One region of the Zhongshania borealis genome, then DNA from elsewhere that is predicted to be linked to it. Evidence: predicted binding sites of a transcription regulator. Region 1 holds the regulator's gene; each other region holds the start of a gene.
What was found. Region 1 encodes sigma-54, which starts transcription at its own class of promoters, with help from an activator protein. Its sites were predicted from a motif close to TGGCACANNNNTTGCNNT; they were not measured.

Region 1 (10,053 bases):
CAAGCCGAAGCCTTAGTGGCCGAGGCGGCGGCAAGAGGGGCGCGATTGGCGGTCCTGCCAGAGAACTTTGCGCTTTTTGCGAGCAGAGAAATTGGTGTGCTCGCCAAGGCTGAGGCGGTCGACGCATCGCTGCAGACATTTCTTAGTGAGCTTGCAAGGCGTTACCAGCTAATTCTCGTGGGCGGGACAATACCTATTCCCGCCGACGATGGGCGAATCTACGCAACGAGTTTTGTTTACGCGGCAAATGGCGATTGTCTTGGTTACTACCGCAAAATACATTTGTTTGACGCTGAGGTCGGCGACAGCCAGGGGCATTACCGCGAGTCTGATACCTACGCACCAGGTGACAGTCTGGCGGTACTTGAGACTGAATTGGGTCGCCTAGGTATCGCGGTGTGTTACGACCTGCGGTTCCCCGAATTATTTAGGGCTATGCAGGACCTCGAGGTAGATATCATTGCATTGCCTTCGGCATTTACCCGTAGTACTGGTTGGGCCCACTGGCTGCCCTTGGTTCGTGCTAGGGCAATTGAGAATCAATGTGTTGTGGTGGCGGCTAATCAAGGCGGTATACATGATGCCAAACGACAAACCTCGGGGGGTTCCGTTGTGGTCGATAGTTGGGGGCGGGTGTTGGCAGAGGCAGGTTTAGGCGCTGGCTGTGTTATTGCATCTTATGATGCTGAGGAACAGGCTGCACTTCGTAAGCGAATGCCGGTTGCCCAGCATCGCCGTCTATAAATTTAAGGTTTAGTTCGCCGCTTTGGCGGCTTGAAGCTCTTTCAAGTATTGGAATAATTTACGCTTAGCCGCAGGTGGTTTTTTCGCTTGGGCATCTTTGTTTATCTGCATGACCAATTGCCGTAAGCGTTGGCGATCGGCTTGCGGGTAGTCGACTAACACTTGTTCAATGGCGCTTACGCCCGTGTTTGCCAATTCATCGCGCAGTAGCTCTAGGCGGTGAAATTGTTGGGCTTGTTCGCGCTGGCCTTCTTCACGCTTAGCTAAACCGGCTTCAATCTCAGTTAGGTCAATGTCGCGCATGAGTTTGCCAATGTATTGCAGCTGGCGGCGCAGTGCCTCGCGGCTGGTCAATCGCCTCGCGGTGACTAAGGCTTCCGCTAAATGCTCGTCGAGAATGGGTATTTTCGCTAGCTCGTTGTTGCTGAGTTTAACCAGCTTTTCCCCCATTTGTTGCAGGGCTTGCATTTCTTTTTTTACCGCCGTTTTACTAGGGCGTTCCGACTCTGGCGTTGCTTCAGTCACATTAAAATCCGTTGCTATTAGGCGTAAAAATAGGTGGCTAACCCGAGGAAAGACATAAACCCGATGACGTCGGTGACGGTGGTCAGTACCACACCGCCGGCCAAGGCGGGGTCAATATTCAGTGATTTCATCGCGAGTGGCAGCACGGCGCCGGCCAGTGCCGCGGTGACGAGATTAATAATCATGGCTGCGGCAATAATACCGCCCATTAAGGGATCGCCAAACCAGATAGTAGTCGCGCCCGCCACTATTAAGGCCCATAGCGCGCCATTTATTGCGCCTACTAATATTTCCCGGTTAATTAGCCAGCGGCTGTTATCTCGACTGATGTGGCCAAGCGCCATACCGCGAATAACCACCGTTAAGGTTTGGGTGCCGGCGACACCGCCCATGCTAGCGACAATAGGCATAAGCACCGCGAGGGCGACGACTTTTTCGATAGTGGCTTCAAATAAATTAATAACCCCTGAGGCAATGAAGGCCGTGAGCAAGTTGATTCCCAGCCAAATTGCCCGTCGTGGCGCTGTGGTGAATACGGCGGCAAAGGTGTCTTCGTCCTCGTCCAAACCGGCCATGCTCATCAGCGAGTGGTCAGATTCTTCACGGATAACGTCAACGACGTCATCGATAGTGATTCGGCCAAGTAGTAGACTATTCTCGCCAACGACGGGTGCTGATACCCAGTCATTACGGGCGAAGAGGGTGGCGACTTCTTTGGAGGACATGTCCGCAGAGATCGGTTCGACCTCGGTGTCCATGATTTCCCTCACCGTCACGCTGGGGTCAGACACCAATAGCTTACGTAGTGACAGTATGCCGATGTATTGATCGTTGCGGTTTACGACAATCAAACTGTCCGTCATCTCTGGCAGGCTTTCGTGGCGTCGTAAATAACGCATCGCGACATCGAGGGTGATGTTTGGCCGCACGGTGATCGTGTCGGTGTTCATCAAGCCGCCGGCAGTGTCCTCGTCGAAGGACAATACGTGTTCTACGCGAAGGCGGTCCTGGTGGTCCATGGACTCGAGGACTTCACGAATAACCCGGTCAGGCAATTGCTGGAGAATATCGGCGATGTCATCGGCTTCGAGGCCTTCGGTGATGGCCGCAACTTCCTCGGCGTCCATCTGCCGCAAAAATTGGCTCTGCACCTCGTCATTGAGATGTTGAAGGATGTCGCCTTCATTTTCAGTGTCGATAAGCTGCCACAAGACACTACGGATCTTATGTGGCGTTGATTCAATGAGGTGAGCGGCGTCTGCGGGGGGCAGGCCGTTTAGCATGCGACGAATTTGCAGGAATCCGCCGGAACCCAAAGCGTCATTGAGGGTTTTGAGTTGGCTCTCGGTTTGTAGTTTGTCTGCAGTCTGGGCCATACCTATCCCTAGCCTGAGCCGTAATGGATTTGTAAGAAGTCTGGGCAATTATCCTTGAAAGCGCGTCGCGCAACAATCCACAGAGTAATCGCGAGTAAAATAAACTTTATTACTCTCCTTCGCCAAAGCGTTGATTTATCAGGTCTTGTATTGCAGCGAGGGCTGCCGTCTCATCACTACCTTCGCAGCGCACCGTAATGTCACTGCCTTTGCTGGCGGCGAGCATCATTACTGACATAATACTTTTTCCGTCGACACTTTTGTCGCCAATAGCAAGCGTGATTTTTGAACTATATGCGCCAGTAGTAGCAACGAGCTTGGCCGCAGCGCGGGCGTGTAACCCCAGTTTGTTGATGATTTTGATTTCTGCTTCGACCATCGTGTCGCCTCTAGTTCTGGAGTTCGCGATGGCGAACTTGGAGGTCTGGGTAGCTACTGCGCATTGCCTCAGCCAAGGATTCAGCCATATATACTGAGCGATGCTGGCCACCGGTGCAACCAATGGCAACCGTGAAATAGCTGCGGTTGCTGGCTTCTATTTTGGGTAACCAAGTTTGCAGATACTGCAAAATGTCGCGGCGCATTAGCTGGACGTCGGCTTGGCCACTAAGGAATTCCTGCACCGCCTGGTCCTTGCCAGTAAGGCTGCGCAAATTTTCTTGCCAGTGCGGGTTAGGTAGCATCCGTAGGTCGTAGACTAGGTCTGCATCGATCGGCAGGCCGCGTTTAAAGCCGAAGGATTTAATTTGCACAGCTAGGCGGCTGGCGTCAACGCCAAGAATGCGGTCGCGAATAGCGGCGCGCAGCTCGTGTACCGTCATATCGCTGCTGTCGATGGCCAGCGAGGCTTCGACCACAATCGGCTCCAGTAACCGTGACTCAAGCTTAATTGCATCGGCCAGTGGCAGGGAGTCAGTTGTTAGCGGGTGGCGACGGCGTGTTTCGCTAAAGCGTTTGATGAGTTTGTCGTCTGCGGCATCGAGAAAAACTATTCGTAGGCGAGCATGTTGCTGAACTTGCTCGCAGAGCCCTTTGAAGCGCGCTAGGCCGTCTTGGGAATTGCGAGCGTCGATACAGACGGCAACTTGCTTGTGTACTTTGAGTGGGCTTTGGGAAAGCTCACGAACCAACTCTGGAAGCAGCGACACGGGAAGATTGTCGATCGCGTAAAAGCCCTCATCCTCGAGTTGGTGGAGCGCAGTACTTTTGCCTGATCCAGAGCGGCCGCTGAGAATGATGAGTTCCATACTAAGCTTGCAGAGCTCGGTCTAGCAGGGCTTGGTCGGAGCTTGCGCTGCGCAGGCCGCTGCGGAATTCTTCTTCATTAAACGCGGTGGCCAGTGCGCCCAACACTTTGAGGTGCTCGTCGTGCGCTTCTGCGGGAACGATAAGTGCAAATACGAGGTCGACGGGTTGGTCGTCAATAGCTTCAAAATCGATAGCTTGGTCGAGTTTGAGTAACATTCCGGTGATGGCGGTGCAGCGGCTGCTGCGGCAGTGCGGGATCGCTACTCCGTGACCAATGCCAGTACTGCCAAGGCGCTCTCTGGCAAGTAATTCATTAAATAATTCATCGGCGTCAAATTCACTGTTGTCAGCGCTAATGCCTGCCGAAATAAATTCGAGAAGTCGTTTTTTGCTCGTAATAGACGCACCGCTATGGGTGCGTCCTAAGGTAAGAATGGAATTGAGTATCATGGTTTCTTGCAACAGTGGGTTAGGTCAGGGGCCTTAGCGGCCCAGGGTTTTTTCTTTGTGCTTTATCAGTTGTCTATCGAGCTTGTCGGTCAAACTGTCGATTGCCGCGTACATATCCTCTGATTCACAAGTGGCAAATAAGTCGGCGCCGGCAACGTGCACAGTGGCTTCGGCTTTTTGGATCAGTTTTTCGACGGACAGAGTGACGTCGGTATTGGTGATGTTGTCAAAATGTCGTTGAAGTTTGCCGAGCTTAGTATTGACGTAATCGCGAAGAGACGGGGTGACGTCAACGTGATGACCACTAACAGTAATCTGCATATTTTGCTCCTTCATCGCTGAAAATAACTAGCGCCTCACGGCGCGTGTATGACGACAATGACCGTAACAGGGGCACTGCCACTATACCAGTCGTTTCCGCTCGTTAGAGGGCGGAATAACCAGTGATTCTCGATATTTTGCAATGGTGCGACGGGCGACTTGTATGCCCTGTTCACCCAGTAAATCGGTGATCTTGCTGTCGCTTAAGGGTTTGCGGGGATTTTCTGCCGCCACCAGTTTTTTGATTAGTGCACGAATGGCCGTAGATGAGCATTCGCCGCCGGTATCGGTAGATACATGGCTTGAAAAAAAGTATTTTAGTTCAAAAATACCGCGTGGCGTGTGCATGTATTTTTGTGTTGTTACGCGGGAAATAGTGGACTCGTGCATACCAACAGCTTCAGCAATATCGTGTAACACCAAGGGTTTCATTGCTTCGTCGCCGTACTCTAGGAAGCCGCGTTGGTATTCGACAATCTTAGTGGCGACTTTCATTAGAGTCTCATTGCGGCTAAGCAGACTTTTAATAAACCAGCGCGCTTCTTGCAAATTGTCGCGAATATAGTCGTTGTCACTGCTATTACTGCTCTTTCTGGCCAGCGCGGCGTAGTGCGCATTAATTTGAATTTTAGGTGCAATGTCGGGATTTAGCTCTACCAGCCAACGATCTTCTTTTTTGCTAACAAACACATCGGGAACAACATATTCGGTGTCGTCGGCACCAATGCTATCGCCGGGCGTTGGGTTGAGAGACTGAACCAGTTTTATAATGTCGCGGAGCTGTTCTTCCTTCAAACGGCAGCGGCGCATTATTTGGTTATAGTCGCGATTACCCAATTGCGCCATATATTGGCTAACAACAAGACGGGCTTCTTCAACTAGCGGTGTGTCTGGTGGTAGTTGCTTGAGTTGAATTAACAGGCATTCTTGCAAATCGCGCGCAGCTACGCCTGGCGGATCAAACTGCTGGATCAGATGTAAAATCGCATTAAATTCTTCGATTTCGATTTCGTCACTGGCAAAACCGTCTACGAGATCTTCGGCGCTTACCGTGAGTCGGCCGTTATCGTCAATGGCGTCGATGATGGCCTCGGCAATCAGTCGATCGATATCGGACAGGCGGCTAAGATTTAACTGCCAGCGCAAGTGGTCTTGTAGAGTATCTGCGCTGGAGTTGCGGTAATCGTTGCTGTAATCACTGTCCTCTGACGCCGAACCGCTGCCAGAACCACTGCTGGTGCCGCTGGACTGATAGACGTCGTCCCACTGGCTATCTACGGGTAAATCGTCGGGGATATCGCTGCGTTCGGCCCACTCAGTATCTGCCTCAGGCTGGGGGGCCTCGGTTTCTTGATCGCTACTTTTTTCGGCTTTCTTAGGTTCGGCAGAGGTGGGCTCGGTATTCACTTCAAAATCATCGCTGTCGTCGCTGATTTCGAGCAGGGGGTTAGAATCTAGTGCCGATTGAATTTCTTGCTGAAGATCGAGGGTGGAAAGTTGTAATAAGCGAATCGCCTGTTGCAGCTGGGGTGTCATTGTCAGGCTTTGACCGACTTTGAGCTGTAGCGATTGTTTCATAGGCAGTGTCTTCTACAACAAGAGAGTGGTAACACGAGCAAGCTGTTTTTGCCCTACCGGCAATAATTATGCCTCTCTCTCAGTGTAGTCGGGACAATCATTGCCTGCAATACCTGTGCCGATTCATTTGTTGGTTGTCGGCGTTATAAGGTGAATTTGTCACCGAGGTATATGTCTCGAACGATCTGATTATTTAGCACGGTATTGGCGTCGCCCTCGGCAACGATACGGCCTTCGCCGACGATATAAGCCTTATCGCATATATCGAGGGTTTCGCGAACATTGTGGTCAGTAATGAGTACGCCAATACCCCGAGCCTGCAAGTGTTTAACGATGTTTTGAATGTCATTTACAGAGATCGGGTCAACGCCGGCAAAGGGCTCATCCAATAGGATAAAACTGGGTTCTGTGGCCAGTGCTCTCGCTATTTCAACCCGGCGTCGTTCGCCGCCAGAAAGTGCCATTCCCATTGAGCTTCGAATATGTGTTATGTGGAATTCTTGCAGTAGCGACTCAAGTTTTTCTTTACGCTGCTTGCGATTGAGGTCGCTACGGGTCTCAAGAATCGCCATGATGTTATCGGCGACGGTTAATTTGCGAAATATTGAGGCCTCTTGTGGCAGATAGCCCACGCCATTTTTCGCGCGTCCGTTAATCGACAGTTTGGTAAGGTCGCGGTCGTCGAGACGTATGGTGCCGCGGTCGGCATTGACGATGCCCACAATCATGTAAAAACAGGTGGTTTTACCCGCGCCATTTGGACCTAGCAAGCCTACAATTTCGCCGCTGCTTATGGTGAGAGAGACATCTTTGATGATTTCGCGACCCTTATAGGCCTTGGCGAGATTACTTGCTTGCAAAACAGGCATGGTTAGCGCAATTCTCCGCTGAGGGCATTGTCTGGGGTCGGCTCACTAGCCTCATTCGCTTTGTTGCTTTCGGGCTGTTCGCTGTCGGGGATGGCTTGCGGTTGCAGCGTCATTTTTACGCGATTTTCTTTTTCGGTGGTGCCGCCGTCGGCGATCACCATTTGCTTGCGACCGCTATAAACCACGCGGTCACCAGAAATTTTGGAACCCTGGTGAGTAATTGACGCATTTTTTTCAAGAAGAATTTCTTCTTGCGCTAGGCTGTATTCAATCCGCTGGGCGCTGGCGATAACAACGCCTTCTTCGGCGCGAGGCTGCTGCTCGAAATAGGCGGGGCTGCCCTCCGCAACGACTTTTTCAACTTTACGATCCGATTCTATGATGGTCAGTTTGTCGGCGCGAATTTTCAGTGAACCTTGGCTCATGCTGACGTTGCCAACATAAACACCTTGGTTGTTCTCGTAAATAGCCCGGTCAGAGCTCAGGTTAATAGCCTGCTTACGATCGTCGGGTAAGCTTAGCGCTGAGCTGCTGATGGCGAACAGAAAGCTAGCTATTAGCGCGGCATTATATGGGGTCATAGTGGCCTTTTACCTGGTCGAGGAGTTCAACGCGTTCATTTTTCATACTGGCTTTAAGGCCAACGGAACGCGTTTTGCCATTGCGTAGCGATAGCGTTAATGGCTGGTCGGTAGTCACTTCGCTGCTATCCAAGTTTATTCTCAGTAATTCGGTACTGATTTGCGCTTGGCGAATTAAATCTTTGACAAGCACGGTGTCGAGTAAGGTCAGCTGTTCGCCGTCTTGAGAGAGCTTTCCTGCCTTGGCGCTGGCAGTCCACGGGCGCTGGTCAGCGATATTGCCGATATAAAATGGGTCTTGCAATGATATTGAGCCGTCGGAAATTAGTCGTTCAGCGCTGCTTGCGCGCCATTTGTAGGCAATTTCACCGTCCCGACTGTACTTAATGCCGTCGACTTGGCTTAAGTGGGAGTCGGCGTCGGGCATTGCCTCAAAGCGCTCGACAATGCTTAATTTGCCGCTTTCACTGTACTGGGTGAGGTAGACCACTGTGCCGGCCATTGCTGTAATGGCCGATAGCACAGAAAATACGGTGAATTTTATTTGTTTCATTTTAGAGGTATTGCTCCAAGGCATTATTGAGCTTGCCCTGCGCTTGCAGAATTAGCTCGCAAACCTCTCGAATAGCGCCACTGCCGCCGGCAGCGCGGGTTTGCCAGTCTGCGTGGCGGGCAACAAATTCATGACCGTTGGCAACGGTAATGCCAAGCCCAGCTTGGCGTATGGCCGATAAGTCCGGAAGGTCGTCGCCGACGTAGGCAATGTCTTTCATTTCGAGGCCGAGGTCGGCTCGCAATTCCTCAAGGGCAACCAGCTTGTCTTCGCGGCCCTGATAGATCAATTCAATTTTTAACTCACCGGCGCGGCGTTTTACCAATTCAGAGCAGCGGCCGGTGATAATAGCTGGCGTTATGCCGGCGTCACGCAATAGTTTGATGCCGAGCCCGTCAAGAATACTGAAGGCCTTCATTTCTTCGCCGCTATTGCCAAAGTACAGGCTGCCATTGGTCAACACGCCGTCGACATCCATCGCCAATAGTTTGATGGTTTTTGCTTTCTCAATCACGCTGTGCATATTTGTGGTGATTTCCCTAGGCAACGCCGGCTTTGAGCAGGTCGTGGGTGTGTATGACGCCAACAGGTTGGCCGCTGTCGTTTACGGCAACCAGTACCGTGATTTTATTGTCTTCCATAATACGCAGCGCTTCGGCAGCCATCATGCCGGGCTTAATGGTACGACAATTGCGGGTCATAATGTCATCGATAGGACATTGGTGTATATCGATACCGCGGTCTATGGCGCGGCGTAAGTCGCCATCGGTGAAAATGCCGGCTAGCACGCCATCTTGGTCAACGACGGTTGTCATCCCCAAGGTTTTACTGCTCATTTCCAGTAGGGCGCCGCTCAGCGCGCTGCCCAAAGTGATTTTGGGGATGCTGTCGCCTGTATGCATTATGCTGTCGATTTTTAATATGAGTCTCCGGCCCAATGCGCCTCCTGGATGCGATAGTGCGAAATCATTGGCGGTAAAGCCTCTCGCTTCGAGTAAGGCGATGGCCAGTGCGTCGCCCATTACCAAAGTAACGGTGGTGCTGGATGTTGGGGCGAGGTTAAGGGGGCATGCTTCCTCCGCCACGCCGACATTTAAGTGGACGTCTGCGGCGGTGGCGAGTTCGGAGTCGGGATTTCCTGTTAGCGCTATTACTGGCACTGCCAACAGTTTTAGTAGCGGCAAGATAGTAATTAGCTCACCAGTCGTGCCTGAGTTCGACAGTGCAATGACGACATCTCCCGCAGTGATCATTCCCAAGTCACCATGACTGGCTTCACCCGGGTGCACAAAAAAGGCCGGTGTGCCCGTGCTGGCAAGGGTGGCGGCAATTTTATTGCCGATATGGCCCGATTTCCCCATTCCGGTCACAACGACGCGGCCCTTGCATGCTAGTAAGATGTCGCAGGCTTTGCTAAAACTTTCGTCAATGCGGTCGGCGAGAACGGCTACGGCATCTCTTTCCATACCGATAACGCGCAGAGCAGAGCTAGTATATGATGTGCTATTGGTCACTCGGGATTACCTAGATTATTGAAATTGCCTGTTAAGCTTGGGCTAATGTTAGCTATGATAATTTCCAATGTGACAAAATAACAGGATTAGCTGTCCTTAGATGTGGGAGACATTCCCATAATTCGAGGTCGAAGCTTGCAGTTGGTAGTGATGTGCCGTGTTTAAACGGTTAAAAATTATTGAGGAAACGATATGTACAAGCGATTTTTTCTTGCCGCATTTATGGCGATTGGCATGCTGGCTCCGGCATATGCAGCAGAAAAGGGGCCTTATGAGGTTGTGGCCGACACGACA
Region 2 (10,053 bases), on a different contig from region 1:
ATAAAGCGACTGATTCCAGGTGTTAGCTACCGCGTCCTTGGCAAAATACATGGTGGCGGTATGCTGGGTACCTAATGAGTCATACACTGTTAACGAGGTGGCGTGGTTATAACTGCTCGGGATGCTGGGATCGAGCGGTGTAATAGTGGGCGCCGTGGCGTTCGCGGGCAAATTAACACCAATTTCGGCAAGAGAGGTTTCCTGAGGAGCATTCTCATTCACTTCAAGCTGAAGATCAGTGAGTGAACCGGTCGAGAAATCACCGTTACCAGTTGGTTCAAAAACTTGCAAACGCTCTAAACTGTTGTTCACTACATAGCCGTCTGCATCGACGCTAAATGCACCCGAGCGGGTATAGGTCACACCGCTTGAGCCCTGCAGGGTAAAAAAGCCCTCGCCGCTCACGGCCAAATCAAGATTATTACCGGTAAAGTCGACATTGCCCTGGGAGAACTGCTGGGTAATCGCATTCACGCGCACCCCTGAACCCGGCGTTGTTTTCGCAACATCATTATTCGACGTTGCATAAACATCGGCAAAGGCAGTTCTAGAGCCCTTAAAGCCAGTGGTGTTGACGTTGGCAATATTGTGAGCAGTCACATCCAAATGCGATTGCGCTGCGTTTAAGCCACTAAGTGCGGTACTAAAGCTCATAATATAACTCCTGCAAAGGAAATAGTTTTGTCATTGTCTGAATAGCGCAATCGCAACTCAGCTAATCTCTTTAATGTCTGACAGACTCACGCTACCCATGCCCTGCACCTGAACCTGCGGACTACCGCCGCTTACCGGTACACTCACGCTAAGTACTTGGCTGCGCATTTCGGTGCTTAAGGCTTCTACGTTATTGCCATTTAAATAATTCGCTCGGATTTCGTAATTGCCTGGTGGTAAACGCTCGCCGTTCAAACCGATACCATTCCATTCAAAATTAGTGGTGCCTGCCGCTTGCGGACCCATTGGCACTTTGGCAATTACCTCGCCAGTGGGCGCCATAATTTCAATATCTAAGGCGGTGGTACTGGTGGCCAGATTAACTTGGCCTTGCACGCTGCCACTGCTCTGCAGGGATGCAACGCTCGACTCCACCAAAACGTCTTTACCAATCAACGCAGAAGAGTCCAAAAGCTGAGCGGAATACAAGGAGCCAGTCAGGGTACTGAGATTTTCATTCATCTCGCTGATGCCACTAACCGAGGTTAGCTGCGCCATTTGGCTAATAAATTCGGTGTTGTCCGTTGGTTTAAACGGGTCCTGAGATTTAAGCTGTTGCAGCATTAAGGTCATAAAATCGTCTTGATCTAATGACGAGGCATCTTTTTTTGCGGTGCTAGCAGCGTTTTGTAACTGCAATTGTTCAAGTGTGCGAATTTCCATTACTCAGACTCCTACTGCTGGCCAAGCTGCAGAGTGCGCAGCATCAGGGTTTTGGTGGTTGAGAAAACTTCGGCGTTATTCTGAAAAGAGCGCGACGCCGACATCATATTGGCCATCTCTTCCATGGTGTTTACGTTTGAGCCGTAGATATATCCGTCGATGTCTGCCTGCGGATGACCAGGCTCATAACGTTTCATAATTGGCGCATTACTTTCTACTACGCCAGATACCGCCACCCCCGCCACTTCGCGCTGTTGATCTAAAACAGTCGAGAACACAGTTTGCCGCGAACGGTAGGCCTCCGCCTCGCTGCCCGCCACCGATTCAGAGTTGGCCATATTGCTAGCCACGGTATTGAGCCGCATCATTTGCGCGTTCATCGCTGACGCGGCAATATCCAATGGATTAGCCATGATTTATCGACCTCCCTGCAGAATCGATTTAAGTCCGCTTAGGCGGTTACCTAAAAACTGTAATGTGGCTTGATAACGCATTGCGTTATCGGCAAATTCGGCTTGTTCAATATGCGTTTCTACTGTGTTGCCATCCAGCGATGGCTGGTAAGGCTGGCGAAACTTTAGCGACGCTGATAAGGCATCGGCGGCGCCATCGGCGCGGCGTTGATGGCCGGCGTTGGTCACCTTAAGCGACAGCATCGGCTGGTCACCGGCAGCGGCCGAATTGGATAAGGCCGTGCGGAAATCAATATCTTGAGCCTTGTAGCCAGGGGTATCGGCGTTAGCAATATTCGCGGCCAAGACTTCATTGCGCTTCTGCCGCAAAAACAGTGCTTGCTCGTGTATGCCTAGGGCTTTATCAAAATTAATCGCCATTTTCTTTCCGTGTTGCTAAAGTTATGCGCTTCGCTGCCGTTAAACGGATTAAGCAAGGAATCTCTGCTTTTCACCGCGTTTGCAATGGATCAACGCAAAGGCCGTGCCACATAATTTTATTGTTGTTTTTCAATACCTTAACAACCCATCCCAGCCCAGCCGCCAAAATAACGGCAAGACCTTGCCGCTAATCGGCAAAATTCCGGCAGGCCTTATCCGCTTTTCCATCATAAGCATGTAGTTTTAGCCTCGGCGCATTTACTTATAGGCTGGCACAGGCATTGCAGAGATTGGCTTACCGACAAATCTTTGACGTGAGCAATTGTTATGAGTCGACTTTCCGCCGCAAACAAAAAAGCCGCTCTGAGCCACACCCTTGTGCTCGGCGCCGCGCTTTGCCTGTTTAGCTGCGCAAGCGCCGCGTCATCAGAGAGTCACAGTCGAATTGCGGCTACCGCCGAAGCCTATATTGCTTCTCGCCACCCTTGGCAGCAGCTGAGCACCAAGATTACTGTTCAAAATCTTGACCCCCGTACACAGCTCAGTCGATGCCCAGCAAAGCTCGAGGCCTTTTTGTCCAACGGCGCGCGAATCAAACGCCGCACTACCGTCGGCGTGCGCTGCACTGCCGGCGCTAAGCCCTGGAAGATTTATTTACCGGTCACCGTAGAAGCCTTCGCTAAAGTCATGGTTACCAAGCATCCGATTGCCCCCGGCAGCACAATTACCGCTAGGGATGTCAGTTGGGGAAAACGTGATATCACCACCCTCGGTTACGGTTATTTACAATCATTAGGGGATCAAGGCGGCTACCAAAGCCGACGCAGCATTGCCCAAGGCGCAGTCCTCACCCCGAATATGGTCTCCGCGAGTAGCATTATTAATAAGGGGCAACGGGTTCAGCTGACCAGCAACGACGGCCCGGTCAGTGTCAGTATGATGGGAATTGCCCTGCAAGACGGAGCATTAGGCAAGCGAATTTTGGTTAAAAACCTGAATTCTGGCAAGCGTTTAGAGGGCGTGGTTGCTTCAGATAACCAAGTGCTCCTAAATTAGCACCACTGTGCTCTATGCTACTTAGGATAAATGACAATTCGTGCTAAAGTTTTAGAAGATAGTGCCGATATAACAGGCGAACGCTATTTAAAGAGGATGTAACAATGGTTGACCGTATCGATGGCTCATCGCTGAGTCAGGCCCGCAAGCTAGACAGTGGGCGTACCGGTGCCAGCAAATCAGAAGGCGCCGAAGCCAGTACCGCAGCTGCCAGCACCGCGAAAGCGTCAACAGTGGATACCCCACTGCTTGAGCGCACCCGCGATCAGGTAAATAGCAGCGACGGCATAGACCGCCAAAAGGTTGAAGCGATTAAAACCGCTATTCGCAATGGCGAATTTAATATCGACGCCAATAAAGTGGCGGCCGCGCTAGTCAATATGGAAGCCCTAACAGGCAGCTAATATGAACGATGAGCTGAGCGAAGTACTACAAAGTATTCACAGCGAAGCCCTGCGCTTAGAAACGCTGCTGGCCGACGAAGCGCTTATTTTAAAAGAGGCCAGAGAGCCAGAGCGCCTGGAAGCACTCGCGCAGCAAAAAATGGATTTAGTGCAAAACCTTGAATTGCTAGAATTGCGCCGCAGTCAGCTGCTCAGCAGTGGCAATATTCAAGACGAAGCGCTTTGGCAAGAAGCCTTAGGCGTACTTAGTCGCTGCCAAGACATGAACAATCAGTCTGGAGCCAGCATTAGCACCCAAGCCCGCTACGGCAAACGCGCACTAGATATCCTTGGCGCAACGAACAATGAGGTCCCGCTCTACAGTCCCGGCGGCGAGACCAATAGCACTCTTGGCGGCCAACGCCTTGGCAAAGCGTAAACGCCAAGCCATTCCCTAACCCTCAGCTAATAAAGACTTTTCCATATAAAGGTGGTTATCCAATACACCGTTATAGGTTTTATTACGCTTCACAATGTTAAAGCCCATCTGTTGATACAAGCGCAAAGCGCCAACATTCAATTCTGCAACATCTAAACTCAGTACCGAATATCCCAATGTTTGGGCTCGCGCAGCCATGAAGTTAATAAGCTTTGCGGCAATGCCTTTGCCTCGCCAATCTGGGTCTACGACGATATGACATAAGTAATAACAACCTTTGCGAGGTGGTTTAACCAAGCGCAGCTCAAATAACAGGCCTTTTAAAATTCCCCGCCAGCCATACTGGCTAAATATCGCCTTGGCATTCCCTATAAAGGTCGCATCGTGACTTGGTTTGTCGAATCCGCCGATGGTCGCGATCACCCTCCCGCCATCTTCATATACAAAGTGGTGGCGATGGCTGAACATAGTGGCTGTTTTGGCAAATTCAGTGGCTAAGAAGTCGCTAATATGGGGACCATGCGCCTGATTAAATATATGTTCAAAGGCCACCGGTCCAGACAAAAACACCAATGCAGTGGCCGCTGCACTGTCAGCACTCTGCGCCGCTCTTATGCTCATGTATTCACCCTCGAATTTTTATTTCACCATAGCCAATTTGGCTTTATATACCATACTTCATATGTGCACTCGGGTGATTCGGCTTATCGGCGGTATGCATGACCATGAAAAAGCACTATGCTGAAATTCGAGATATTCTGCACAATAGTTTTTAGCCCAGCCGTATTCAACCTGCCACTTATTAAACAGCGTAACTTAAGCTATAAACAATTAAAGAGTGTAGCAATGACCAATAGCCAATCTGCACAACTTGTTATTTTCGGCGGCACCGGCGACCTCGCCCTGCGTAAACTGCAGCCCGCACTGTATAAATTACAGCGCGAAGGCTTTTTAAATAATGTCTGTTCTATTATTGCATTGGGTCGCGCTGACCGCAGTAGCGAAGACTACCGCGAGCTGGTAAAAACCAAAATGCGCGAATTTCTGCCCGCGCATTTTTGGGACGATCAACACTGGCATAAGTTTGCCGCCAAACTCAGCTACGTCAGCTTAGACGTAAATACTCTCAAAGACTATCACCAGTTGAGCGAGGCGATTCACGACCACGCCGACGCGACCACTGTTTTTTATTTAGCCACCGCGTCAACTCTATACAATAGTATTTGCCGCAATTTACACAGTATCGGCATTGTGAATGAGCACTCGCGGGTCGTTTTAGAAAAGCCCCTCGGTCACGATTTAAAGAGCTGCACGGACATCAATCACGAAGTACTGCAGGTCTTTCCTGAAAAAAACATTTTCCGCATAGATCATTACCTCGGTAAAGAAACTGTGCAAAATTTATTGGTGCTCCGCTTTGGTAACGCACTTTTCGGACCGCTGTGGAACAGTCAGTATATTGATAATATTCAAATCACCGTGGCCGAAGATATTGGCGTTGAGGGACGCGGTGATTTTTACGCCAAAACCGGCGCCCTGCGCGACATGGTACAAAACCACCTGTTACAACTGCTGTGCTTAGTTGCTATGGAGCCTCCCGCCAATCTTCGCGCCGACACCATTCGCGACGAAAAAGTTAAAGTGCTGCAAGCTCTGCGGCCAATAACAGCCAGCAATGTGAAAGCCAAAACCGTGCGCGGCCAGTATGGCGCAGGTGCGGTGAACTCGGCGCCGGTTGCCGCCTTCCTTGATGAAACCGGCTTTGAAGACAGCGAAAGCACCGAGACCTTTGTCGCCTTGCAAGCCGACGTGCACAACTGGCGTTGGGAAGGCACACCCTTTTATTTGCGTACCGGTAAACGCCTGAGCCGGCGCTTTTCCGAGATTGTGGTTGAATTAAAAAAACACCCCTTCAGTCTTTTTGAAGGCGACCCCAATGACTTGCCCAACAAACTGGTGATTCGCCTGCAACCCGAAGAAAACATCACCTTATACAAGGTCAATAAAAAACCAGGACTGAGTAGGCAACTGAAGCTCGAACAGGTCGGTCTCAATATGGATGCCGATTTGCACGATGAATTGCAGGCCCATGAAGCCTATGAACGCCTGCTACTGGATGTATTAGAAGGTGACCAAACCCTATTTATGCGCCGCGATGAAGTTGAAGCCTGCTGGGCCTGGGTAGACGGTATTATTAGCGCCTGGCAAGAAGCGGGTATCAAGCCTAAAACTTATGCAGCAGGCTCTATGGGGCCGAATGCCGCCCTCGCCCTACCGGAAAAGAACGGCCGCAGCTGGCATGAATAAACGCAGTGCCTCTCAAAGATAGCGCAGTTCATTATGTGCCGCGCTGATAAAGACGCTTCAGCATACTCAAATAGCCGGCGCGGTCTTTTTGCAAGGCCGCTTCGCTCGGCACAATCCAACTACCGCCAACGCAGCTCACACAAGGCAACGCTAAATACTCTTGGTAGTTAGCCTCAGATATACCGCCGGTTGGACAAAACACCGCGTCTGGAAATGGCCCAGACAGTGATTTTAATAACGCAACGCCGCCAATCGCCGCCGCGGGGTACATTTTAAATACCCGGTGCTCTTCGGCCATTGCTGCCATGATTTCTGTCGCGGTGGCAACGCCGGGAATATAAGTGGTTAGGGTTTTGTGCGCCAGCATCGACAGCTCCCGCGAAAAGCCAGGGCTAATAACAAAATCGGCTTCATCGACTGCACGTAACATTTGCCGCCGATTCAGTACCGTGCCCACGCCGATTAAGGCATTGGGCATGAGGTCTTTACAAAGTTTCACCATTTGCCAAGCATCGGGGTGACGCAGGGTAATCTCCACTGCCGGCACCGCGGCCTCGGCAAAAAGCTCAGCGCAAGCTTTGGCGTGATCTAAAGATGTAAATTGCGCAACCGCCATCACCGGCGCGGTTTTCTTAACGACCGTTAGTGCGTCGTGCATTGCTCGCCTCCTATACTACAAACGAAGACCTACTCTACACGCCAAGCCCAACAGGGTCGACAGGCACCAAGGTCAGCATTTAATCCAGTGTGCGCTTATAGCGAAGCATAGCAACACCGCTCGCCACAACCATAAACAGCAAGATGGCTGCGAGGTCGTAGCGCAATTCAGCAAACTCGGCGCCTTTGAGCATGATGCCTCTGACCACCCGTAAAAAATGCGTCAGCGGTAAAACCTCACCAATCATTTGCGCCCAATACGGCATGCCGCGAAATGGGAACATAAACCCCGATAAGAGAATGGAGGGCAGAAAGAAAAAGAAGGTTAATTGCATTGATTGAATTTGCGACTGCGCTATGGTCGAAAACGTAAAACCCAATGCCAGATTGGCAACAATAAAAATCGCCACACTCAAGACTAACAAGGCGATACTGCCGACAAAGGGCACAGAAAATAGCCAGTGCGCTACCAGCAAAACAATCACGGTTTGCACCGAACCCACGCCGACATAGGGAAGAATTTTGCCAATCATGACCTCAAAGGGTGAACCCGGCATGGCCAACAAATTTTCCATGGTGCCCCGCTCTGTTTCGCGGGTCATGGCCATACCGGTGATCATCACCAAGGTCATGGTAAGAATCACGCCCAGCAAGCCCGGCACAATATTGTATTGGGTGATACCCTCTGGGTTGTAGCGTGGATGAACCACTAAGTCGATGGTGCTCGTCGCCCCGCGCAGATGGGCCAGTGGGCCGGTCAAATCTTTTGCCAAGGCGCTATTAACAATGGTACTTAAACGCCCCAGCGCATTGGACGCCGCGACGGGGTCAGTCGCATCTGCCGACACCAGCAGCTGCGGCCGTTCCCCACGAATTAACTGCCGAGTAAACCCGGCGGGAATTTCAACAACAAAAACCACCTCACCGCTGGCCAGTAAATGATCGCTGGCACGCGGATCATCGTCATTAAACACTAGGTCAAAATATTCTGAGTTTTCTAAACCCGTGAGTATGCTCCGCACCACCGGGGTGAACTCTTCGGCATGAACCGCCGCGGGCAAATGCTTGGGATCGGTGTTAATCGCATAGCCAAATAGCACCAGCTCTAAAATAGGAATAGCAAGCATCACCGCAAAAGTCAGGCGGTCTCGACGCATTTGAATTAGCTCTTTTATAAACACCGCATTTATCCGCGCCAGTCTGCGGCTCAATCTGTTCATCCGTGGGCCCTCTGATCGCCACCACTCTGTTCCATTAAGGCGATAAACACATCCTCTAGGCTGGGTTTCACTTCTTGCCAGACATAAGCTTGGTCGGCAACATTGGCTACGGCGGCTTCCAGTGCCGCACGGTCGTGGCCGCTAATATGCAGTGCCGCGCCATAATACGCGGCGTGCTCAATGCCTGGCTGACCAGCCATGAGTGGCTCTATGGCGCGCACACCTTTGCCCTCGGCCCGAAAACTCACCAAACCTGACTGATCAATAATATCCGGAACACTGCCTTCGGTAATCAGTCTGCCGTGGGCGAGATAAACAATATGGTCACAGCGTTCGGCCTCATCCATATAATGGGTGGACACGAGCACGGTCATACCCTCGTTAGACAGGCGATGAATTTGATCCCAAAAATCCCGTCGTGCTTGGGGATCTACCCCGGCGGTAGGCTCGTCTAGCAGTAATAATTTTGGCTTGTGCATGGTTACCGCCGCCAAGGCCAAGCGCTGCTTCCAGCCACCCGACAAGGCTCCCGCCAATTGGTGCTGGCGATGCGCCAAGCCCAGCACCTCTAAGGTTTCGTCTACACTTTGCCGGCGATGCTCTAGCTGGTATATGCGCGCGACAAAATCCAAATTTTCACGCACGCTAAGATCAGCCCAAAACGAGAACTTTTGGGTCATATAGCCGGTTTGTCGGCGGATGGCCTCAGCTTCTTTACGCAAGTCAAAGCCTAGGCAAGTGCCCTCGCCAGCACTGGGCTTAAGCAAACCGCATAGCATACGAATTGTCGTTGTTTTACCCGAGCCATTCGGACCTAAAAAGCCCCAAACTTGGCCTCGGGGCATTTGCAAATCAACGTCACTGACGGCGGCCTTGTCGGCAAAGGACTTACTTAGGCCACGCACATCAATCGCCATTTCACTCATAATAATTCCACGTCAACCGGCTGACCGGCGTGGAGCTGACTATGTGCGGGTAAGCGCGCCTCCACCATGAACACCAGCTTTTCACGGTTTGCGACGCTGTAAATCACCGGTGGGGTAAACTCTACTTGTTCCGCCAAATAAGAGACTGTCGCGCGAATTGTGTCGGCACTACCGTCTTGGCGAATACCCACTGCCGTACCGGGGCTAAATTCTACAGCGCGAGATTGCGGGACAAAAAACCGTACTTTTAAACCGTCGTCCGGCAATAGGGCTAAGGCTGGGGAGCCCGCGGGCAATTGCTCGCCCTGGCGGTAATACACGGCAGTGACTAAGCCTGCTTGGCGCGCAGTGAGCTGGCGCTGATCTAATCGCCACTGGGCCTTGGCTTGCACTGCCGAAGCGGCTTCTGCTGCCGCTTTCGCGGCCAACACAGCCTCTTGGCGAGCGGGTAATTTAGCCACACTTATCGCAGCCGTGGCGCTTTCGACCCGCGCTTTGCTGGCACGGTACTCCGCGTCAGCTTTGTCTAACGCCGCTTCAGATACTGCGCCTTTGCTCCGCAAACCGCGCAGACGCCGCAATTCAATCGCTGCCAATCGCAATGCAGATTTGGCCTCAGCCAGCTGAGCATCGAGCCGCGTAAGCTCCTCCGGACGAGCACCGCTGCGCAAATCGCGGTTCTGGGCCTGCGCCTGAACCGCACGCTGGGTTGCTTCATTTAATTCTAGGGTTTGGCGCTCGCTGTCTAAGGTCAACAACACTTGTCCCGGACTAACGCGATCCCCCTCCCTAACCGCACTCGCCGTAATCCAGCCCGTCTCAAGGGCGCTGATATAGACATACTCGGCCTCAATA
Region 3 (10,053 bases), on a different contig from region 1:
CAATGAGTTCTGATTTAATCAGTCCTAGTGACATTGGCAGGCCTTGGCCGCCGTATTCCGTTGGGTGAGACAATCCCTGCCAGCCACCATCTACCCACATTTGGTAAGCTTCTTTGAAACCGGTGGGGGTTGTGACTTCGCTGTCGTTCCAGGTGCAGCCTTCCTCATCACCCACTTTATTCAGTGGCGCGAGTACTTCTTCAGCAAATTTTGCGGCTTCAGCGGTGATGGCTTCGACCATATCCGGTGTGGCTTCTGCACCCGCGGAAATGGTTTTGTAGTGATTCTGGTAATCTAAGACTTCATTAAGGACGAAGTCGATGTCTCTAACTGGCGCTTTAAATATAGTCATTTGGAGCCTCTGCACTTATTCCCAGGATACGGGGTAACGATCAACGCGGTGGAGCATAACGGATGCACGTAGGTGGGCAATTGGCCGCTTTGTCTTCAGGCGGTGACGCTGCGGTCAATATGGCGCGTAATGTCATAGCAGGTACGGTGTGCAGTAATGCCTAGGGAATTACACCTACTGGCTAGGATTTGGATTTTTGTGCTGTGCAATACTGGGCTTGAGACCGCTTTCTTCTAGGAGGATACTGTTCGTTGAAACTCGCTCGACTCTAACTAAATTCATGTGGTTTGTGTGGAGATTTAGCCTTGCAAATTGAATATGCAGTATGTCTAGAACGCCATCCCCTGCCCGCGGGAGGTTACCTCGCGCAACTTACCTTGAACGCTCCAGCACGAATGAATGCCCTGACCTTAGAAATGGTTACGCTACTCCATCGCCTATTGCTGGAGTTGCGAGACGATAACGAGGCGGTGGCCGTATTTCTTGATGGTGCCGGTAGCCGCGGTTTTTGTGTGGGTGCTGATGCCCTGCGTATGCGTGCTTCGGCGCTCGGTAATCCCGGTGGTGCGGCGGTTGAGGCCGAGGCATTTTTTGCCCGTGAATACGCCGCCGCTTACCTTATTCATACGTTCCCAAAACCGGTGGTGTGTTGGGGTGCTGGAATTGTGATGGGCGCAGGACTGGGGCTAATGGTGGGGGCAAGTCACCGCATAGTGACGGATAGTAGTCAGATAGCGATGCCTGAGATCAGTATCGGTTTATTCCCAAATGTTGGGGCAAGTTGGTTTTTAGGCCAAATGCCTGGCCATTGCGGTTTGTTTACCGCCTTAACCGGTGTGGAATTATCACCGGCGGACGCGCTTTATACAGGCTTGGCCGACTATTGTCTGACGGACAGCAGTAAAACTGAAGTATTGCGTAAATTACTGTCATTGGAATGGTGTGATGATCCGCAGTGGAATACAGAGTGTCTTACTGAGTGCTTAACTGATATCGAAGCGGATCAGGGCGCAACGCTAGGTGCGGCGTCTTTAAAGAATTACCGTGGCTGGATTGACGATATTTGCAGTCGGGCCAATGCTGCCGACGTCAGTAAGCTTATTCGTCAGTATCGTGGTGCTGATGCATGGTTGCTGAAGGCTAGCCAAGGCCATGCGCGAGGCGCGGCGAGTACCGCCAAGTTGATCTTTCGCCAGTTGGAGTCAGGTCGCAAGCTGAGCCTGCTTGATGTGTTTCGTATGGAGTTAATTTTGTCTGCTAATCGCGTGCGCGACCCAGAGTTCGCTGAAGGCGTGCGGGCGCGATTAATTGATCGCGATTGCGACCCCCGGTGGTGTTATCGCTGTATCGACGAGGTTCCCGATCTGGAGCTGGACGCGATGTTCAAGGCTCCCTGGGCGATTAGTCCCCTCGACGCATTACTGTAACTTGGCGCTGGTGTAATCGGCTTAAGCTTATTAGTGCAACAAAAGCGCCGATCATCGCCATCGCCATGTCGGATTGGGTGTCCCAAACATAGCCTTGGGTGCCAAGGAAGGCCTCAGCGTCTTCGCCACTCAGTTCGGCAACCCACCATTCTATTAATTCGTAAAATGCACTAATACCAAGGCAAATAAACACAATAATGCTGTTTAGCCATTTGGGATTGCTAATCACTTGTTGTCTAATGAACAACTCTCGGCAGACCAGAGCGGGGATAAACCCTTGGGCGAAGTGCCCAAGTTTGTCGTAGTGGTTGCGTTGCCAGTGAAACTGTTCGGCGAGCCAATCAAAGGCGGGGACTTCGGCGTAGGTATAGTGGCCGCCAATCATGAGTATAACGCTGTGAATCAAAACTAAAATGTAGAGCAATGGCGTTAAGCGGAAACGCCGGCGAGTCGCCGCCATGATGCCAAGCGCAATAATCGCGGGTGCGACTTCAAGTCCCCAGGTAAAGCTGTCTTTGGGATTGATGCCCGACCAAATAAGCGTGCCGCTGAATATTCCCAACCACCAAAATACCGCCATACTTAAATTCCCTCGTCGTGCATTTTCTGGTTGCGGCGGTCGAGATCCTGCTGCAATTGCTGCTTCATGCTTTTTGCTGCGCCCAAGCCCTGCTGTTGAGGTGTCGTTAGCACGGTTTTGCTGCTTGCCGTGCTGCTGGGCTTTTCGCTGCACGCCGCAATGAACAAACAGGTAATTAAAAACAGTAAGGAAGTAGGACGTGACAAAATGGCGGTGGCGGTGGAGTGATATTTTTGCAAGGTAAACTCCAATTTTGTGTGGCGCCGATCGCCACGCAATATTGGCGATTTACAGCAGGCTGTCGATAAATTGGTCGAGTTCGGGGTGTTGGCGCTGCACCTCATTAACACCTTGAGCCAGAATTCTGTCTGCGCGCACTGGACCGAAGTTTTCGCAGAGCAAGACATAGTACTGGTTCAGTAGCTTCTGTAGAAGGGCGGTGGGGGCATTGTTTAGTCTTAATGCTTGGCGTGTGCCTAGCCAATTTTGCAGCGCTTCAAGAATCGCTAACGGTAGCTGCCGTTGGCGCAGCGCCGCGAAGAGCTCAATACGTAATTTATGCTGCAGGGAATCATCAATTTGATTCATCATGGCGAGCATTAATTCGGCGTAGGCTTGACTCGGCGATGCGGCCTCGGGGCGGTCGGATTCATGGTGATCTGGTCCGCGCGGATCGGCCAGTAACTCCGTGCTTTCCTGGGTCATGGCATGTAATAGACTGCGCAGTATGCTGGCACGCTTGTCTTTTAGGCCATTGTTCTGGCAGATGTCGGCAACGTAGCGCTGCAGTGCCAGACTGGGTTGATCGGCGTAACGGTTTTCCCAGTGGGTGACCGCTTTCATGGCGCCAGCTTCGTCAAAAAAGGGTTGAAGGCCAGTATAGATGGCGCGGCGGCGATCGCTGAGGCTGCGTTTGCTCATACGCGTTGGCCTAGATTACTTGCGCGGTCAGCGGTATAGGCGACATTGCCAGAATTGAATTCCGGGTAGCCAATCTCGGCGTGTTCACTTAAATCCAAACCGCGCTGTTCATGTTGACTGGGTGCCCGTAGGCCCATCACAAGGTCAATAGCAAAATACATGATTAAGGCGCAGCAGAATGTCCAGATAAAGCAGGCGGCAATACCAATTAATTGCACACTGATCAGATGGGTGTCAAAAAGATTACCGGTGTAAAACATGCCTGCCGCAAGGGTTCCCCAAGCGCCAGCAAAGCCGTGAGCAGATACGGCGCCCACTACGTCATCTAACTGCATGCGCAATAAGAGTTTACTGCCGAGGCTACAAACCACGCCGCCCACTGCGCCGGTGAGTACGGCGTAGGCGGGTAGCATGGTCGCGCAGCCAGCGGTAATCGCCACTAGACCGGCGATACTGCCGTTAACCGTTTCGGTCAGCAGTATTGGTCGGCGAGTAATAACCGCCAATAGCATACTGGCACTGGCGCCTGCAGCGGCGGCCAACTGAGTGTTTAAGTTGATAAGGCCGATATCAACACTGGCGCTGAGCGTGGAGCCACCATTAAAACCGAACCAGCCAAACCATAGAATGAAGCCGCCCAAGGCTACATAGCTAAGATTGTGGCCGCGTAACTCGCGAACTGCGCCGTGCTTGTTAAATCGCCCTAGGCGAGGCCCCAGTATGATAATGCCCGCCAAGGCCGTCCACGCGCCTACCGAGTGAACAACCGTCGACCCAGCAAAATCGATAAAGCCTAATTGCGCTAACCAGCCGTCGGCGTTCCACACCCAGCTACCAAAAATAGGGTAGATCACCGCAGTAATAAACAAGGCGCCAATCAAGTAGCCGTCAAAGCGAGTGCGCTCAGCCATGGCGCCACTGGCGATGGTGACTGCCGTGGCAGCAAACATGGTTTGGAAGAGCAATACGCCGTAGGTGCTTGGGTCGCTGTCATTAATGAAAAATAAATCGGTTCCTATAAATCCGCTCGGGTTGCTGCCAAACATCAAGCCATAGCCCAGCGCCCAAAATACGATGGTGCCAAGGCAGACATCCATGTAATTTTTCATCACAACATTCAGGGCGTTTTTACTTCGTGACATGCCGCATTCAAGGAGAGCGAATCCGGCTTGCATCAAGAATACCAAGGCGCTCGCGGTGACTAGCCAGACCATATCAGTAGCGGGACTTGGCTCATCCGCAAAAGCCGATGAGGAGAATACTAAGATGAATAATGCAAAAACGCGGTGCATTTTTTTCATTGGCTACCTTTGCTTCTATGGTGGTAGCGCACTGAATTGGCGCAACCCGTGAATTAAGGGGTAGCAACAGCTATGCCATTTATTTCGGGGAAAACGTAAATTCTAATTCGCGGAAATGGGGTGATGTGCAGCAATGCGACGAGAACAGAGCGTTGCGAGGTAATTAATTGGTGCGAAATTGCAAACATTGTTTAAGTTTGGTGCGGTAGCGTGCGTAACGCTGGTGCTGGATTGGCTATAGTTATTATTAATTAATATCATGGGTTTAATTGTTTTTGAGTATTTGTTGGGCGGGGCTATTATTGGCGTGTTCCGGAAAACTATCGCGTTTAATGGCTGCTTATCGTTAGTCGCCAGTGAATGAAACGTTTCGGGAGCCAGTATCGACTAACTTGGGAGCTTTGGAGGCCACAATGAGAAAGACAATTAGTTTTGCCATGATGCATTTTTGCGTTGCATTTTCGGTGGCCTACCTGCTTACCGGTAGTGCGGTGATGGGGGGCGCATTGGCGTTAATAGAACCCGCAGTGAATACTGTCGTGTTTTACTTTCACGAGAAAGCGTGGGGGAAGTGGGATAAGCCACGACGACGATTACAGGATAATGCTGGAAGTATGGTCGCGAATGCTTGACTGGTATTGACGCTAGGTCGCTGAGAAGATCGTCAATACCTGCGCCGTTGCGAGCCCTAGGTGTGCGCCTTGCCAACAATAAAGCTCGCGCAAGTGGTTGCGCTACCGCCTAAATTAAACGTCATTACATTTTGTGCGTTGTCGATCTGGTAATCACCGGCGCTACCTGAAATTTGCTTGTAGCTGTCGAGTAGCATTCTTACACCGGTAGCACCCACGGGGTGTCCTAGGCCCATGAGACCACCGCTTATATTTACGGGCAATTTTCCACTGCGGCTTATATCGCCATTTTCAATGGCTTTCCATGCGTCGCCGGGTGGGTAGAGACCGCTGTGATCAAGAATCATATATTCTGTAATATTGAAGCAGTCATGGACCTCTAACCCGTCAATGCTGCTGAGGCTATTCATGCGTGCGCGTTTTAATGTCTGTTGGAATAATGCGTTTATATGGGGGAAAAGAAATCCTTCGGGCTCGCTCAGGCGTAATTTTTCCTTGAATGAGATTGGCGCGTTGACATGGCCCCAGCCGTTGATCGTCGGGATAGCGCTTAATGCGATGTTATGTCGGGCCGCGTATTGGGCTGCCTTGCGCTCCGTTGCCAAGAAAACCACGGCGGCACCGTCGGTGATTTGGCCGCAATCTTGTTTGCGAATATCGCCGCTAACAATTGGGTTGGCGCTCTCATTATTGCTGAAACTGTCTTCGTTGAATTGCCATTGCCGGGTCTGGGCATTGGGGTTGAGGCGCGCGCTGGCAAAGTTTTGTTTCGAGATAGCGTAGAGGTAATCTTTGTTTAACGAGTAACGCTCTTCATATAACGAGAGCATATTATTGAACGCGCATGGCCAGACAAAATCTGTTTCGGTCCACTCTTGGCTGGCCCACGCTGCGGGGCGTAAGTTGGCGGCGGCTTGGTCACCACTGACATTACGCATGATTTCAATGCCGAGCACGCACGCTGTCTCGTAACGGCCAGCCTCAAGATCTGCCATGGCGGCAAGGATCGCCATCGAACCGGAGGCGCACGCTGCTTCATGAGCGGAAGCGGGCATATAATGCATAGCCGGGTCGACGTGACCGAAAAAACCGCCGAGGTGAGCTTGGCCGGAAAAAAGTGATGACACAAAATTGCCAACGTGGCCGACCTCTATCTCAGCGGCGTTGAGTTTGCACGCTGCAAGACCTGAGCGCACCGTATCAACAAATAAGTCAGAAACAGCCTGATTCGCGCGGATAATATTTTGGGCAAAATCGCTTTGATACCCACCTAGAATATAAATTTTTTGTGCGTTCATGGCGTGTCCTAGTTATTTATCTAATTCGGCGCGGTCTTCGGCTTTATAAACGTTCAATCAGTGTGCTAACACCGACACCGGCGCCGCCACAGATACTGACGATGCCCCGCTGCAAGTCTTGCCGTTCCATTTCATCGAGCAGTGTTCCCATCAGGTTGCCGCCTGTCGCACCCAGCGGGTGGCCAAGGGCAATAGCGCCACCATTAACATTTAACTTCTCACTGGCAATATTAAAATGTTTTTGAAAGTACAAAACGCTGGCTGCAAAAGATTCATTCACTTCCCAGAGGTCAATATCGGCCGCTTTTAATCCGGTAGCCGAGAAGAGTTTTTCGGTAGCCCGTAAATGCCCGGTGAGCATTCTGACCGGTTCGTCGCTGCCATTTGCATAGTGAGTAATACGCGCACGGGGCGTCAGAGACAGGCGCTTGCAGGCGTCCTTGCTGGCGAGTAAAAGTAGTGAAGCACCATCAACCAGCGCGGGAGAATTGCCCGCGGTGTGCAGCGGGGTAAGAATGCTTGCGGGGTAAACCTGATTGACAAGACGCTGACCCTGTTCGACAAAGTCGGCGAAGCTAGAGGGCAGTGCCGCTAACTTATCGCGGTTTAATTGTGGGCGCAGGGCATTGTCACGGGCTAATAATGGCTGACCATTCTGATCGCATATTGGAATTAGCGAACGTGCAAAGTAAGCTTTGTCTGTGGCACTAGCAGCGCGCTGATGAGATTGCAGCGCGCAGGCGTCGAGCTGTTCGCGGCTAAAGTCCTGCTGGCTTGCAATTAAATCGGCGGACAAACCCATGTGCATAAAACGCGTTGCTTTCATTACCTTCGGGTCGCTATACCAAGGGCCTCGGTCAGAAAACATCGGCACGGCACTGAGTTGTTCGACTCCGCCGGCAATTAATACCGATTCCATACCAGACATGATTTTACTCGCAGCGAGATTGATGGCATCTAGACCAGAGCAACAAAAGCGATTTAAAGTCACGCCAGAAACGCGGTCTGACCATCCCGCGTAGAGTGCAGCAATTTTGGCGATATTGGCACCTTGGTCGCCGGTTTGGGTAGAGCAACCCAGCAGTACATCTTCAACCTCGGCACTGTCGAGCTGATTGCGCTCGGCAATGGCGTTAAATAATGGCCGCAACAGGTCAACGGGCTTGAGTGCTGCGTACGCCGCTTCGCCGCGGATACTGGCGCGGGGAATTCTGACGGCATCGACTATCATGGCGCTGGGCATGGGTATTCCTTTTCAATCTCAATTGGAATTTTATTTTTGATAGCGGCGAATACTTTCGCCACTTGCCCACGTGGCATGCGTGCCACTACAAATTCGATGCGGGAGTATGATGCGGCAAACGGGCCCCGCTTCAATGTCCTTGGCGTCAATGAGTACACACTCAGAGCGATTTTCCTTCATGTCAGTAATAAAGCTAACCAAGTAGCCGTCGTCCTCATCCTTGGCGTTAATACGCGGGGCAAAGGGTGCTTCGCTGCCAAAGCGCTGCTCACCAAAGGCCAGGCTCCACGATTCGCCTGTGTCTAAGTCGTGCTTGACCATGCCGGAGAACAAAAACCAATTAGGTTCGCCCGATACTGAGTATATGTAGCGGTGTTTGCGACCCGCGTATTGCTGATTGATGGTGCCAAACTCAAGTGCGCGGTCATCTAAACGCTGCTCATTCACGGCCCCCGTTTTTAAGTTAAAACGCCAACGATGCAATTTTGACTGAAAGGAATGAATGTCGATATTCGCCATCATCTTACCCGCAGCACGTGGTAGGCCTGGTAGTGGTTCAGGGTCGGGATTATCTTGAAAATAGCCATCTAAGACGATTTCGTCACCTTCCTCATAGGCATTCATCCAGTGCAGTACAAACGTGGCTGAGGCTTCGAACCACTGTATATCCTCGCTGTTGCCATAGCGTGGCAATATGGCAAATCGTGTAGGCATATCCGGGTGATAGCCCGCGTGATAGCGCCCACTTTTTAAGAGTTCTGGATCCCAGAACATCGGCAAATCGGCAAGTATGGAATAGTTTTCTGAGAACGCCATATCGTGGGGTAGCCGAGGTCCCGGCAGCGGAACCGGCGTGTAATGCACCAGTTTATTATTACGATCTACTACGCCGTAATGCTGGTAGGGTGGGTAAGTGGAGTAGTTAAAGAACAGCATTTCTCCTGTGCGTTCATCTACCTTAGGGTGCGCTGAAATGCCGTCTATTGGTGTCCAGCTTTCCGTTCCTAATTGCTCAAGGGTGTACGGGTCCAAGCGATAGCCATCACCGCATTGCCAAAAAGTCGAGACGACCTCACCGGCATGAATGACGACGTCCGTTGAAGACGCGTCTTTTACGCCGCCCTGTGCACCCCAGCCTGGTCTCACTGACATGCTGGGCTGGTTGGCAATACCTGCCCAAAGTGCTTCTCCGGCCTCTTGCTCGGCATTAAAACCTTTGGTTCGTACAAATCGATTGCGGTATTCCGCTTTGCCGTCCTTAAAGGACATGCTGTGAATCATGCCGTCACCATCAAATGGGTGGTAGTGACCAATGGGTTCTTGCACGGGGTTTTCGGTATTTCGGATGTATACGCCGTCGATGTCATCCGGAATTTGGCCAATAACCTCCATATCGGTCGCAGTGTACTCAGTAAAATTCGGTGTCCAAGCGCCATTAAGGTAGGGGTGATGGCTGGCTTTAAGGCTGGATTTAACGATGTTTTTGTAAGTGACTGGCATGGGTTTGTCCTAGAAATCTGTTGTACGTTAGTAATTATTAGTTGCTTGCATTATGAGACTAATCTATATTTTGTCAATATTGATCTGGGCATTGGAATTTCGGAAATGAGAAATGAGTAGCAATCATCTGGTCGTTAACAGCGCTATTGCCGAGAGCTTAGACGTGATTGGTGATCGCTGGTCGCTACTGATTTTGCGCGATGCATTTTTGGGGCGTCGTCGTTTTGAAGAGTTTCGGCGTTACACCGGCGCAAGCAAAGCGACGCTGACGAGACGTTTGGCGGCGTTGATTGCGCAGGGGCTTATGGTTAAGCGCGCTACGTCACCGTCTTCTCGTCGCCAAGAGTATTGCCTAAGCGCGAAGGGGTCCGGTTTGTTTCCCGTTTCTCTGCTGGCGTGGCAGTGGGAACATGAATGGTTGCCGAACGCCTCGATCAGTTTGCCCAATGAACTTATTCACCGTTGTTGTAAACGGCCAATAGCACCGCAAGCGGTGTGCGGTCATTGTGAGCAAGGTGTATCACTTGATGAAATTCAGCTTGCGACATCAGCAGTTAAAAGCGGTAAACATATAAACGAGATTAAGTCCTTAAGCGGGCAGCGGCGGGTCCGGTCGGCATCCGCCCCAGAAAGTGCGGATCTACGATTGGCTGGCATAAGCGACTTGATTGGTGATCGTTGGACCCTGCTGTTACTGATATCTGCTTTTTTCGGTACCAAGCGTTATGAGGCTTTTGCCAAGCAGCTGCAAATTGCCTCTAACATTCTGAGTTCGCGTTTGAACCTGCTGGTCGACAAC

Region 2: a site for sigma-54 is predicted at 2,302-2,319, ahead of flgB (flagellar basal body rod protein FlgB). Genes of this name have one in related genera too.
Region 3: a site for sigma-54 is predicted at 4,642-4,659, ahead of ABD836_RS06140 (ammonium transporter). Genes of this name have one in related genera too.

Annotation. Positions count from the first base shown of each region.
Region 1 covers NZ_BAABDM010000011.1:57,277-67,329, reverse strand. The annotation lists gene ABD836_RS17765 (carbon-nitrogen hydrolase family protein) at 1-744, shown strand, start outside; gene yjgA (ribosome biogenesis factor YjgA) at 754-1,269, opposite strand; gene mgtE (magnesium transporter) at 1,287-2,645, opposite strand; gene ABD836_RS17750 (HPr family phosphocarrier protein) at 2,755-3,024, opposite strand; gene rapZ (RNase adapter RapZ) at 3,035-3,892, opposite strand; gene ABD836_RS17740 (PTS sugar transporter subunit IIA) at 3,894-4,343, opposite strand; gene hpf (ribosome hibernation-promoting factor, HPF/YfiA family) at 4,377-4,664, opposite strand; gene ABD836_RS17730 (RNA polymerase factor sigma-54) at 4,746-6,242, opposite strand; gene lptB (LPS export ABC transporter ATP-binding protein) at 6,386-7,111, opposite strand; gene lptA (lipopolysaccharide transport periplasmic protein LptA) at 7,114-7,692, opposite strand; gene lptC (LPS export ABC transporter periplasmic protein LptC) at 7,679-8,245, opposite strand; gene ABD836_RS17710 (KdsC family phosphatase) at 8,247-8,768, opposite strand; gene ABD836_RS17705 (KpsF/GutQ family sugar-phosphate isomerase) at 8,785-9,759, opposite strand; gene ABD836_RS17700 (MlaC/ttg2D family ABC transporter substrate-binding protein) at 9,952-10,053, shown strand, end outside.
Region 2 covers NZ_BAABDM010000001.1:130,706-140,758, reverse strand. The annotation lists gene flgE (flagellar hook protein FlgE) at 1-654, opposite strand, end outside; gene ABD836_RS00695 (flagellar hook assembly protein FlgD) at 712-1,377, opposite strand; gene flgC (flagellar basal body rod protein FlgC) at 1,389-1,790, opposite strand; gene flgB (flagellar basal body rod protein FlgB) at 1,794-2,210, opposite strand; gene flgA (flagellar basal body P-ring formation chaperone FlgA) at 2,538-3,266, shown strand; gene flgM (flagellar biosynthesis anti-sigma factor FlgM) at 3,371-3,670, shown strand; gene ABD836_RS00670 (flagella synthesis protein FlgN) at 3,672-4,088, shown strand; gene ABD836_RS00665 (GNAT family N-acetyltransferase) at 4,104-4,709, opposite strand; gene zwf (glucose-6-phosphate dehydrogenase) at 4,935-6,395, shown strand; gene eda (bifunctional 4-hydroxy-2-oxoglutarate aldolase/2-dehydro-3-deoxy-phosphogluconate aldolase) at 6,427-7,053, opposite strand; gene ABD836_RS00650 (ABC transporter permease) at 7,133-8,272, opposite strand; gene ABD836_RS00645 (ABC transporter ATP-binding protein) at 8,269-9,198, opposite strand; gene ABD836_RS00640 (HlyD family secretion protein) at 9,195-10,053, opposite strand, start outside.
Region 3 covers NZ_BAABDM010000001.1:1,301,757-1,311,809, reverse strand. The annotation lists gene ABD836_RS06165 (acyl-CoA dehydrogenase C-terminal domain-containing protein) at 1-352, opposite strand, end outside; gene ABD836_RS06160 (enoyl-CoA hydratase/isomerase family protein) at 658-1,779, shown strand; gene ABD836_RS06155 (DUF2238 domain-containing protein) at 1,754-2,359, opposite strand; gene ABD836_RS06150 (hypothetical protein) at 2,362-2,598, opposite strand; gene ABD836_RS06145 (hypothetical protein) at 2,648-3,280, opposite strand; gene ABD836_RS06140 (ammonium transporter) at 3,277-4,581, opposite strand; gene ABD836_RS06135 (DUF2061 domain-containing protein) at 4,995-5,213, shown strand; gene ABD836_RS06130 (acetyl-CoA acetyltransferase) at 5,270-6,511, opposite strand; gene ABD836_RS06125 (acetyl-CoA C-acyltransferase) at 6,555-7,754, opposite strand; gene ABD836_RS06120 (carotenoid oxygenase family protein) at 7,785-9,254, opposite strand; gene ABD836_RS06115 (winged helix-turn-helix transcriptional regulator) at 9,367-10,053, shown strand, end outside.